2 regions of the Achromobacter sp. JUb104 genome follow, and region 1 is predicted to be linked to the other one. Evidence: predicted binding sites of a transcription regulator. Region 1 holds the regulator's gene; the other holds the start of a gene.

Region 1 (5,121 bases):
TGCGTTCGATCATCGAACAGACGCTGCTGGACACCATGTACGAGCTGCCGTCGCAAGGTAACGTCAAGCGCGTCGTCGTGGACGAGGGCGCGATTGAAGGCGAGGGCAAGCCCTTGCTGATCTACGCTGACGAAGCCGGCGAAAAGGACAAGCCCGAGCGCGGCGAAGTCCGCGACGCGGCTGCCTGATATTTCAAAAAAGCCCGTTCCTGTAACGGGTTTTTTTGCCGTAGGACTGCCCTTCGGGGCATTTTTTTTGGCCTTTAGACTATCCGGCAGCCGGGATCTTGAATTTTCGGCTATTGTTCCCATAACAGACGTAACTGACGTGGATAGCTCGGGGACACCCCGAGCACCCTGTCCCCGATACGCCGAGTCATACCGAGGAACCTCCTATGTCTGCCAGCCAGACCCTGCCTTCCGACCCGATCGACCTGCCCCTGCTCCCACTTCGTGATGTCGTGGTGTTTCCGCACATGGTCATCCCGCTGTTCGTCGGCCGTCCGCGCTCTATCCGCGCGCTCGAGGTTGCGATGGAAGCGGGCAAAAGCATCATGCTCGTGGCCCAAAAGTCCGCCGGCAAGGATGACCCCACCCCTGAAGACGTCTACGAGATCGGCTGCGTTGCAGGCATCCTGCAGATGCTCAAGCTGCCCGACGGTACCGTAAAGGTGCTGGTCGAAGGCACCCAGCGTGCCCGCATCAGCAGCATCGAGGATGCCGATTCGCATTTCACCTGCCAGGTGACGCCTATCGAGCCGGACGCCATGCAAGGCTCCGAGACCGAGGCCCTGCGCCGCGCGATCGTCGCCCAGTTCGAACAGTACGTAAAGCTCAACAAGAAGATCCCCCCGGAGATCCTGACCTCGTTGGCTGGCATCGATGATGCGGGCCGCCTGGCTGATACGATCGCCGCACATCTTCCGCTGAAGCTCGAGCAAAAGCAAAAGATGCTCGAGATCGTCGGCACGTCCGAGCGCCTTGAAGGTCTGCTTACCCAGCTCGAAACCGAAATCGACATCCTTCAAGTCGAAAAGCGGATTCGTGGCCGTGTGAAGAAGCAGATGGAAAAGAGCCAGCGCGACTACTACCTGAATGAGCAGGTCAAGGCCATTCAGAAAGAGTTGGGCGAGGGCGAAGAAGGCGCGGACATCGAAGAGCTTGAAAAGAAGATCATCGCTGCCCACATGCCTAAAGAGGCGCGCAAAAAGGCCGATGCCGAGCTCAAGAAACTCAAGCTCATGTCGCCGATGTCTGCCGAAGCCACGGTGGTGCGCAACTACATCGATACGCTTATCAACCTCCCCTGGAGGAAGAAGAGCAAGATCAACAACTCGATCTCCAACGCCGAGACGGTGCTGGACAACGACCATTACGGTCTGGAAAAGGTCAAGGAACGCATCCTTGAATATCTTGCCGTTCAACAGCGCGTTGACAAGGTAAAGGCGCCGATCCTGTGCCTGGTTGGCCCTCCTGGTGTGGGCAAGACCTCGCTGGGGCAGTCCATCGCGAAGGCCACGAACCGCAAGTTCGTGCGCATGGCGCTGGGCGGTGTGCGTGACGAAGCCGAGATCCGTGGCCATCGTCGTACGTACATCGGCTCGATGCCGGGCAAGATCGTTCAGAACATGTCGAAGGTCGGCGTGCGCAATCCTCTGTTCCTGCTTGATGAAATCGACAAGCTGGGCATGGATTTCCGTGGCGATCCCTCGTCGGCCCTGCTCGAAGTGCTGGACCCGGAACAGAACCACACGTTCCAGGACCACTACATCGAAGTCGACTTCGACCTGTCCGACGTCATGTTCGTGGCCACCAGCAACACGCTGAATATCCCGCCGGCCCTGTTGGACCGTATGGAAGTGATCCGGCTCTCCGGTTATACGGAAGAGGAAAAGATCCATATCGCCCGCGACCATCTGCTGCCCAAGCTGATGCAGAACAACGGCGTGAAAGACAGCGAGCTGACCGTTGACGACAGCGCATTGCGCGACATCGTGCGCTACTACACCCGGGAAGCCGGTGTGCGGGCGCTTGAACGCGAAGTGGGCAAGATCTGCCGCAAGGTCATCAAGCAATTGCTGACCCAGAATGATCGCGCCAAGGCCGAAGGCAAAACCCTTGAGGTGAAGCCGGTCAACGTTACGGGCGACAACCTGAGTGATTATCTGGGTGTGCGCCGCTACACGTTCGGTATGGCCGAGAAGGAAAACCAGATCGGCCAGGTGACCGGACTTGCCTGGACGGAAGTGGGTGGCGACTTGCTGACCATCGAAGTCGCAGACATGCCTGGTAAGGGTGTCATCCAGCGCACGGGTTCGCTCGGCGACGTGATGAAGGAATCCGTTGAGGCTGCGCGCACGGTGGTACGTTCACGGGCGCGTCGTCTGGGCTTTGCCGACAGCGTCTTCGAAAAGCACGACATGCACGTGCACGTGCCGGAAGGCGCGACGCCGAAGGACGGTCCGTCCGCCGGTATCGCGATCACCACGGCCATGGTTTCGGCGTTGTCGCGCATTCCCGTGCGCGCCGATGTCGCCATGACCGGTGAGATCACGCTGCGCGGTGAGGTGTTGCCGATCGGCGGCTTGAAGGAAAAGTTGCTTGCGGCTCATCGCGGCGGCATCAAGACGGTCTTGATTCCGGAGGAAAACGTCAAGGATTTGGCGGAGATCCCGGACAACGTCAAAAACCATCTTGAGATCGTCCCGGTCCGCTGGATCGACAAGGTGCTGGAGCTGGCCTTGGAGCGTCTGCCTGAGCCGTTGTCAGAGGAAGAGGCCGTGAAGGAGCCGCTGGTGGCCAAACCGGCGGAACCCGGTTCAACCGACCCCGTCCTTAAGCACTGATTGCTTGCTTGGATTTGGCCGCTCTTAGATGTAGAAGAGGGCGGCCAAATAAAAACCCCGTCACGTTCTGAACGTGGCGGGGTTTTTTATTGCGCAGACGAATGCGTGTCGCTTGCTTAATGCAATGCGTGCGTACGAATCAAGCCGACTGCAATTCCTTCCAGCGCAAATTCCTGGTCGGCTTCGACCACGATGGTTTGAAAGTCTGGGTTTTCAGGCAGAAGCTCGATATGACCGTTAATGCGCTGCAGGCGCTTGACCGTGACCTCATCGCCAATGCGGGCCACCACAATCTGGCCGTTGCGGGCTTCGGACGCTTTCTTAACGGCGAGTAAGTCGCCTTCAAGGATCCCGGCGTCGCGCATGCTCATGCCGCGCACCTTCAGCAGGTAGTCGGGCGTTTGCGCGAACAGGTGCGGGTCAACGCCAACTTCACGTTCCACGTGCTCTGCCGCAAGAATAGGGCTGCCTGCCGCTACGCGCCCTACCAATGGCAGCAGTAATTGCGACAGTGAGGGCAGGGGTGAAGACGTTTGTGCAGGCGATGACCCACCATCTTTCAGGCGTATGCCACGCGAAGCGCCAGCGGTGAGTTCGATGGCGCCCTTGCGGGCCAGTGCTTTGAGGTGGTCTTCCGCGGCGTTGGGCGAGCGGAAACCCAAGGCCTGGGCAATTTCAGCGCGCGTCGGTGGGAACCCCGTACGCGTGACGGTTTGCCGGATAAGGTCCAGAATTTGTTGCTGGCGATCTGTAAGTTTGCTGGCCATGGCGATGATCCGGTGCGAGCGGACTGTACATATATACAGCGCCATTCTGGGGGACGCAGCGCAAAAAAGCAAGCTGGTGCCTGGCGGAATGCAAAACGGAGCCCGAGGGCTCCGTTTTGTCACGCACGGGTCGCAAGGACCCGCTGGCGGGCGAGGTTACAGCACAGCGGCGATGCCGGCAGCGACCTTGTCAATGTTGCCGCTATTCAGTGCGGCAACGCAGATGCGGCCGCTGGACACGGCGTAAACGCCATGTTCTTCGCGCAGGCGGTCGACTTGCGCCGAGGTCAGGCCCGAATACGAGAACATGCCACGCTGTTCCAGAACAAAGCTGAAGTCCTGCTTGCCGCCGTGTTCCTTGATTTTCTCGACCAACTGCTTGCGCATCAGGCGGATGCGGTCGCGCATGCCGGCGAGTTCTTCTTCCCACATGGCGAAGAGCTCAGGGGTGTTCAGAACCGTCGACACCACCGTGCCACCGTGCGTGGGCGGGTTGGAGTAGTTGGTGCGAATGACGCGCTTGAGTTGGCTCAGTACGCGAACGGCTTCGTCCTTGCTGCCAGCGACGACCGTCAGGGCGCCGACGCGCTCGCCGTACAGCGAGAACGACTTCGAGAACGACGAGCTGATGAACATGGTCATGTCCAGATCGGCGAACATGCGCACGACGGCAGCGTCTTCGGTCAGACCTTCGCCAAAGCCCTGATAGGCGATGTCGAGGAACGGAACCAGGTTGTTTTCTTTTACTACCGCAGCGATTTGCTTCCACTGTTCGGTCGTGGGGTCCACGCCGGTGGGGTTGTGGCAGCATGCGTGCAGCACAACGACGGTCTGCGCCGGGGCTGCCTTTAGATCGGCCAGCATGGCTTCGAAATTCAGGCCGCGGGTGGTGGCGTCGTAGTACGAGTACGTGCCAACTTCAAAGCCGGCGCGTTCGAACAGCGCGCGGTGGTTTTCCCAGCTGGGATTGCTGATCAGCACCTTGGAGGTGGGCAGCAGTTGGCGCAGGAAATCAGCGCCGATCTTCAGTGCGCCGGTGCCGCCCAGTGCTTGGGTGGTCAGGACGCGCCCGGCCGCGGCCAGCGAGGAGTCTTTGCCCAACAGCAGCGCTTGCGCACCCTGGTTGTAGCCGGCGATGCCTTCAATAGGCAGATAGCCGCGAGCGGCGGCGGCTTCAATGCGGGCGGTTTCGGCCTTGCGAACGGCGCCCAACAGGGGGATCCGTCCCTGATCGTCGTAGTACACGCCCACGCCCAGGTTGACTTTACCCGGGCGCGTATCCGCGTTGAATTGTTCGTTCAGACCAAGAATGGGGTCGCGCGGCGCGAGTTCGACGGAATCGAAAAGGTTGCTCATGGGCTTCTGATGAGGATGGGTGGACGCAGTACGAGGTGCTGTGGATAATGGGGGGTTTACCCTGGAACAGTCTAGCATGCCAAACAGCCCAATAGACCCAAGCGGCGCGGGAGATCTGGCTCAGAATCCCGCTACGGATTCTGTGGTGCCGGC
Region 2 (5,121 bases), on a different contig from region 1:
CCCCGCATCCGCGCCACGGAACGCGATCTGCAACGGCTGGCGGCAGGCCGCAGCGGCCGGCTGCATCTGGCTATCGACTGCCATTCCTGCTTTCAGTGGCTGATGCCGGCGCTGGATGCCTTCCGGGTGCAATGGCCCGACGTAGCGCTGGATCTGACTGCGGCGTTCTCGTTCGCGCCCCTGCCCGCCTTGGTGCGCGGCGACCTGGATCTGGTCATCACGTCGGACCCGCAGCCGCTGGATTCGGTGGAATACCTGCCGCTGTTCAAGTACGAATTGGTGCTGGCCGTGTCGGAATCGAACCCCTTGGCCGCAAGCAAATTCATCATGCCCGAGCAGTTGGCGGACCAGACGCTCATCACCTATCCGGTGGACAAGCAGCGGCTGGACGTGTTCACCGCCTTTCTGGACCCGGCCGACGTTGAGCCGGCGGCCATCCGCAAGGCCGAACTGACGCCCATCATCGCGCAACTGGTGGCCAGCAATCGGGGCGTGGCGGCGCTGCCGAATTGGGCGCTGACCGAATACATGAATCAGGGATGGTTGCGGCTGTGCCGACTAGGGCCGCAGGGCGTCTGGCGCACGCTGTACGCCACCGTGCGCAGCGAAGACACCGATGCCTCGTACATTGATGAATTCCTGACCATCACGCGCGACGTCTGCTTCAAGACGTTGTCGGGAATCAAGTCGGCCAAGGCATAAAAAAGCCGCCTGGGCGGGCGGCGGAGTGGGCTGTGCGTCAGGCGGATCCGATCAGTCGATCAATTGCGCGGCGGATAAATTGCGCAGTTGATCAGTCGTCCTCGCCTTCGCCAAGAATGCGCCGGATCACATCGTGCGCAAACCCACGGCTGGCCAAAAAGCGCGCCTGCTTGGCATACACGGCGCGGTCTTCCGGCTTGGCGTCGAAGCGTTTTTTCCAGACTTCCAGCGCGCGGTCGTATTCGGTTGCGCGCAGTTGCTCTCGTAGCTCAGCCACCTGCGTATCGTCCACGCCATGCTGTCGCAATTCCTGCACGATGCGCGCCGCGCCTTGGCGCGATGCGCGGCGATGCACCAGGCTTTGCGCAAACCGTTCGGTAGACAGCCAACCCTCTTTTTCCAGCGCATCCAGCACGCTTTCAATTTCATCGGCGTCTTCAGCGTAGGCGGCTAATTTGCGCGCCAATTCCTCGCGCGCATGCTCGCGCCGTGACAGGTAGCCGACCGCGCGCATTTTCAGCGACGGCCCTTTGCGGGCTGGCTTGCCGTTATCTTGGGCGGAGGCTTCGTCTTCGGAACTGGAGGTACGGCTAGAGGCCCCATCAGCGGCATGATGGGAGGCCCGACCAGAGGCTAACCCCGAGGCTCGCCCAGATGCGGCGCCGATACGCGAACCGCCGCGTGCATTGCCTCGCTGTTCAGAACTGCGCTGCCAGGTGTCTGGCTCGACAGCGGGCGCCGCCGCTTCCCGTTCGCGGCGTGCGTCCGAGCTGCGCCGCAAACCTTCCGGCTTGGCGACGGTTTCAAATTCGTCATCCAACTTGGCGCGAAGACGGTCGGCTGACGCGGGGGTCGGTTTCCAGCTCATGCGCTTCCTGCTATGCAAAACGGCAGGCCCATCATGGCGCCTGCCGCGTGTGGCCGGCTAGCTAGCCGGCACAAAAGCTGCCAAAGCCGCCAGCGCAACCTGACGGACGGTGGATGGCTTATTCGGCGGTGTCTTCCACCGTGGGCACGAACTCGGCGGCGCGGCTGACGATGCCCTGGTTCTCGCGAACTCGGTTTTCGATTTCGATAGCCATGTCGCGGTGTTCTTTCAGGTATTCGCGGACGTTGTCCTTGCCCTGGCCGATGCGGTTGCCGTTGTAGCTGTACCACGCGCCGGACTTGTCGACCACTCCGGCGGCCACGCCCAAATCAATGATTTCGCCTTCGCGCGAAATGCCGGCGCCATACATGATGTCGAATTCGGCCTGCTTGAACGGCGGCGCCACCTTGTTCTTCACGACCTTGACGCGGGTTTCATTACCGACGACCTCGTCACCCTTCTTGATGGAGCCAATGCGGCGAATGTCCAGACGCACCGAGGCGTAGAACTTCAGCGCGTTGCCGCCGGTGGTGGTTTCGGGGTTGCCGAACATGACGCCGATCTTCATGCGGATCTGGTTGATGAAGATGACCATGCAGTTGGTGCGCTTGATCGTGGCGGTCAGCTTGCGCAGCGCCTGGCTCATCAGGCGGGCTTGCAGGCCCGGCAGAGAGTCGCCCATTTCGCCTTCGATTTCAGCCTTGGGCACCAGCGCCGCCACCGAGTCGATGACGATCAGGTCAACCGAACCCGAGCGCACCAGCGCGTCGGTGATTTCCAGCGCCTGTTCGCCCGTGTCCGGCTGCGAGATCAGCAGATCGGTGAGGTTCACGCCCAGCTTGTTGGCGTATTGCACGTCAAGCGCGTGTTCGGCGTCGACGAAGGCGCAGGTGCCGCCAATTTTTTGCATTTCGGCGATGACTTGCAGCGTCAGCGTCGTTTTACCGGACGATTCCGGGCCGTAAATTTCAACCACGCGGCCGCGCGGCAGGCCGCCGACGCCCAGCGCGATGTCCAGACCCAGCGAGCCCGTGGAAACCACCTGAATATCGTGCGAGACCTCGTTATCGCCGTAGCGCATGATCGAGCCCTTGCCGAACTGCTTTTCGATCTGGGAAAGCGCAGCGGCAAGCGCCTTGGCCTTTTCCGAAGCGGCGGCCTTGGTGGTTTTGTCGTCCATGTAGAGTCCTGTCTGTAACGTATCTGGTGGTTGCGGCGTCAAGAGCCTGAAACTTGAACCGCAGCGTGCTGTTTCGAATCAGGTTCAGATTATTGCATCGGATTGTACTGTACAAAAAACCAGTGTGCCAGAGTTTTCACGTATTCCCTGAGTGGGCAAGTCCCGCCCCGTGTGACAGAATCGAAGCCGACCCCGGCGTTGCCCCCCGCTGCATCTTGCAGCGCTCTCTTTTGCCGCTTCCCTTGCCGCTTCCCTTTGCAGCCCCATGCGTATCCTGATCGCCGAAGACGACAGCATTCTGGCCGACGGCCTATCCCGGTCACTGCGCCACAACGGCTACGCGGTTGACGCGGTGCGCGACGGGCTTGCCGCCGATTCGGCGCTGGCGGCCCAGGCGTTCGACCTGCTTATCCTGGATCTGGGCCTGCCGCAGTTGGCGGGCCTGGAAGTATTGCGCCGCCTTCGCGCCCGCAACTCCGCCCTGCCCGTCCTGATCCTCACGGCCGCCGACAGTATCGAGCAGCGCGTGAAAGGCCTGGACCTGGGCGCGGACGACTACATGGCCAAGCCCTTTGCCCTGTCCGAACTTGAGGCGCGCGTGCGCGCCCTGACCCGGCGCGGCGCGGGCGGCGGCGCCACGATGCTCAAGCATGGCCGGCTGCTGTTCGACCAGACCGGCCGCGTGGCCATTGTCGACGACCAGACGCTGGACCTGTCCGCGCGCGAAGTCAGCCTGCTGGAAATTCTGCTGACGCGCAGCGGCCGCATGGTCAGCAAGACGCAGTTGGTGGACCACCTGTGCGAGTGGGGCGAGGAAGTCAGCACCAACGCCATCGAAGTCTACGTGCATCGTCTGCGCAAGAAGCTCGAACCCAGCGGCGTGAAGATCGTGACCGTGCGCGGCCTGGGCTACTGTCTGGAGCGGGACCAGGGTGCCGCGTACCTCGCCAGTTGATGCCCGGCCAGAGCCACTGAATCAGGAAGCGCTGGATATCATGCAAGCCGGGTCCAAGGGCCCGAGCTTCGCGCCACCCCAGCGTTCCCTGCTGGGCGAGATCCTGGACTGGATGCTGGCGCCGCTCTTTCTGCTGTGGCCCATGAGCGTCGCCATCACTTATGTGGTTGCCCAGAACATTGCGAACGTGCCGTACGACCGCGCGCTGGCCAACAATCTGCATGTCTTGACCCGGCAGGTCCATGTGCAGGACGGCCGCGCGGTGCTGAAGATGACGGACGCCGCGCGTGACGTGTTGCGCGCGGACGAGACGGACAGCGTGTTCTGGCTGGCGCTGGGCAGCCGCGGCGAATACCTGGGTGGCGATCGCGCCCTGCCGCTGCCGGCCACCGTGGGCCAGCCACGCCCGGGCGAAGTCCAGTACGAAGACGACACCTTGCGCGGTTTCGGCGTTCGCCTGGCTTACACCTGGGTTGACCTGAACCTGCCCAACACCCAGCCCGCGCTGCTGATCGTGGCCGAGACCGTGGAAAAGCGCACGCAGTTGGCCAACGACATCATCAAGGGCGTGATCATTCCGCAGTTCGTGGTGTTGCCGATCGCGGTGCTGCTGGTGTGGTTCGGGCTGTCGCGCGGGGTGGCGCCGCTGAACGCGCTGCAGCAGCGGCTGCGTGCGCGCCGTCCCGACGACCTGTCGCCCATCGATGAACGGGCGGCGCCGTCCGAAATCGCGCCGTTGGTGGCCGCCATGAATGACCTGCTGGACCGGCTATCCGCCAACGTCCAGGCCCAGCGCCGTTTCGTGGCGGACGCCGCGCACCAATTGAAGACGCCGCTTGCCGGCCTGCGCACACAGGCCGAGCTGGCCTTGCGCGACGCCAGCCCCGAAGAGATGCAGTCCAGCCTGCGGCAGTTGGTGACGGGTTCCGAACGCGCCACCCGGCTGGTCAACCAGTTGCTGCTGCTGGCGCGCGCTGAAAACCCCAGCGCCATCGGGCTGACGCGCACGGACCTCAACGCCATTGCCTACGAACAGGCCATGCATTGGGTGCCGCAGGCGCTGTCGCTAAATACTGACCTGGGGTTCGAGGGCGCGGATGATCCCGTCTACATCAACGGCAACCCCTTGCTGCTTGCCGAACTGCTGAACAACCTGGTGGACAACGCCCTGCGCTACACGCCGCGTGGCGGCCATATCACCGTGCGCGTGCTGTGCCGTGGCGACCAGGCGCTGCTGGAAGTGGAAGATTCGGGCCCGGGCATCCCGCCAGACGAGCGCGAACGGGTATTCGACCGCTTCTACCGCGTGCTGGGCACGGCGTCAGACGGCAGCGGGCTGGGGCTGGCGATCGTGCGCGAGATTGCGCAAAAGCACAGCGCCAGCGTGCTGATCAACGATCACCCCAACCCGCATTC

What was found. Region 1 encodes LexA, which represses DNA repair genes until DNA is damaged. Its sites were predicted from a motif close to ACTGTATNNNNATACAGT; they were not measured.
Region 2: a site for LexA is predicted at 2,857-2,874, ahead of recA (recombinase RecA). Genes of this name have one in related genera too.

Annotation. Positions count from the first base shown of each region.
Region 1 covers NZ_JANUEY010000001.1:905,215-910,335, forward strand. Annotated here, with positions in the region: gene clpX (ATP-dependent Clp protease ATP-binding subunit ClpX) at 1-188, shown strand, start outside; gene lon (endopeptidase La) at 395-2,845, shown strand; gene lexA (transcriptional repressor LexA) at 2,962-3,612, opposite strand; gene M2361_RS04250 (amino acid aminotransferase) at 3,769-4,968, opposite strand; gene uvrB (excinuclease ABC subunit UvrB) at 5,045-5,121, shown strand, end outside.
Region 2 covers NZ_JANUEY010000003.1:161,494-166,614, forward strand. Annotated here, with positions in the region: gene M2361_RS21230 (LysR family transcriptional regulator) at 1-702, shown strand, start outside; gene recX (recombination regulator RecX) at 794-1,570, opposite strand; gene recA (recombinase RecA) at 1,689-2,750, opposite strand; gene M2361_RS21245 (response regulator transcription factor) at 3,016-3,705, shown strand; gene M2361_RS21250 (sensor histidine kinase) at 3,818-5,121, shown strand, end outside.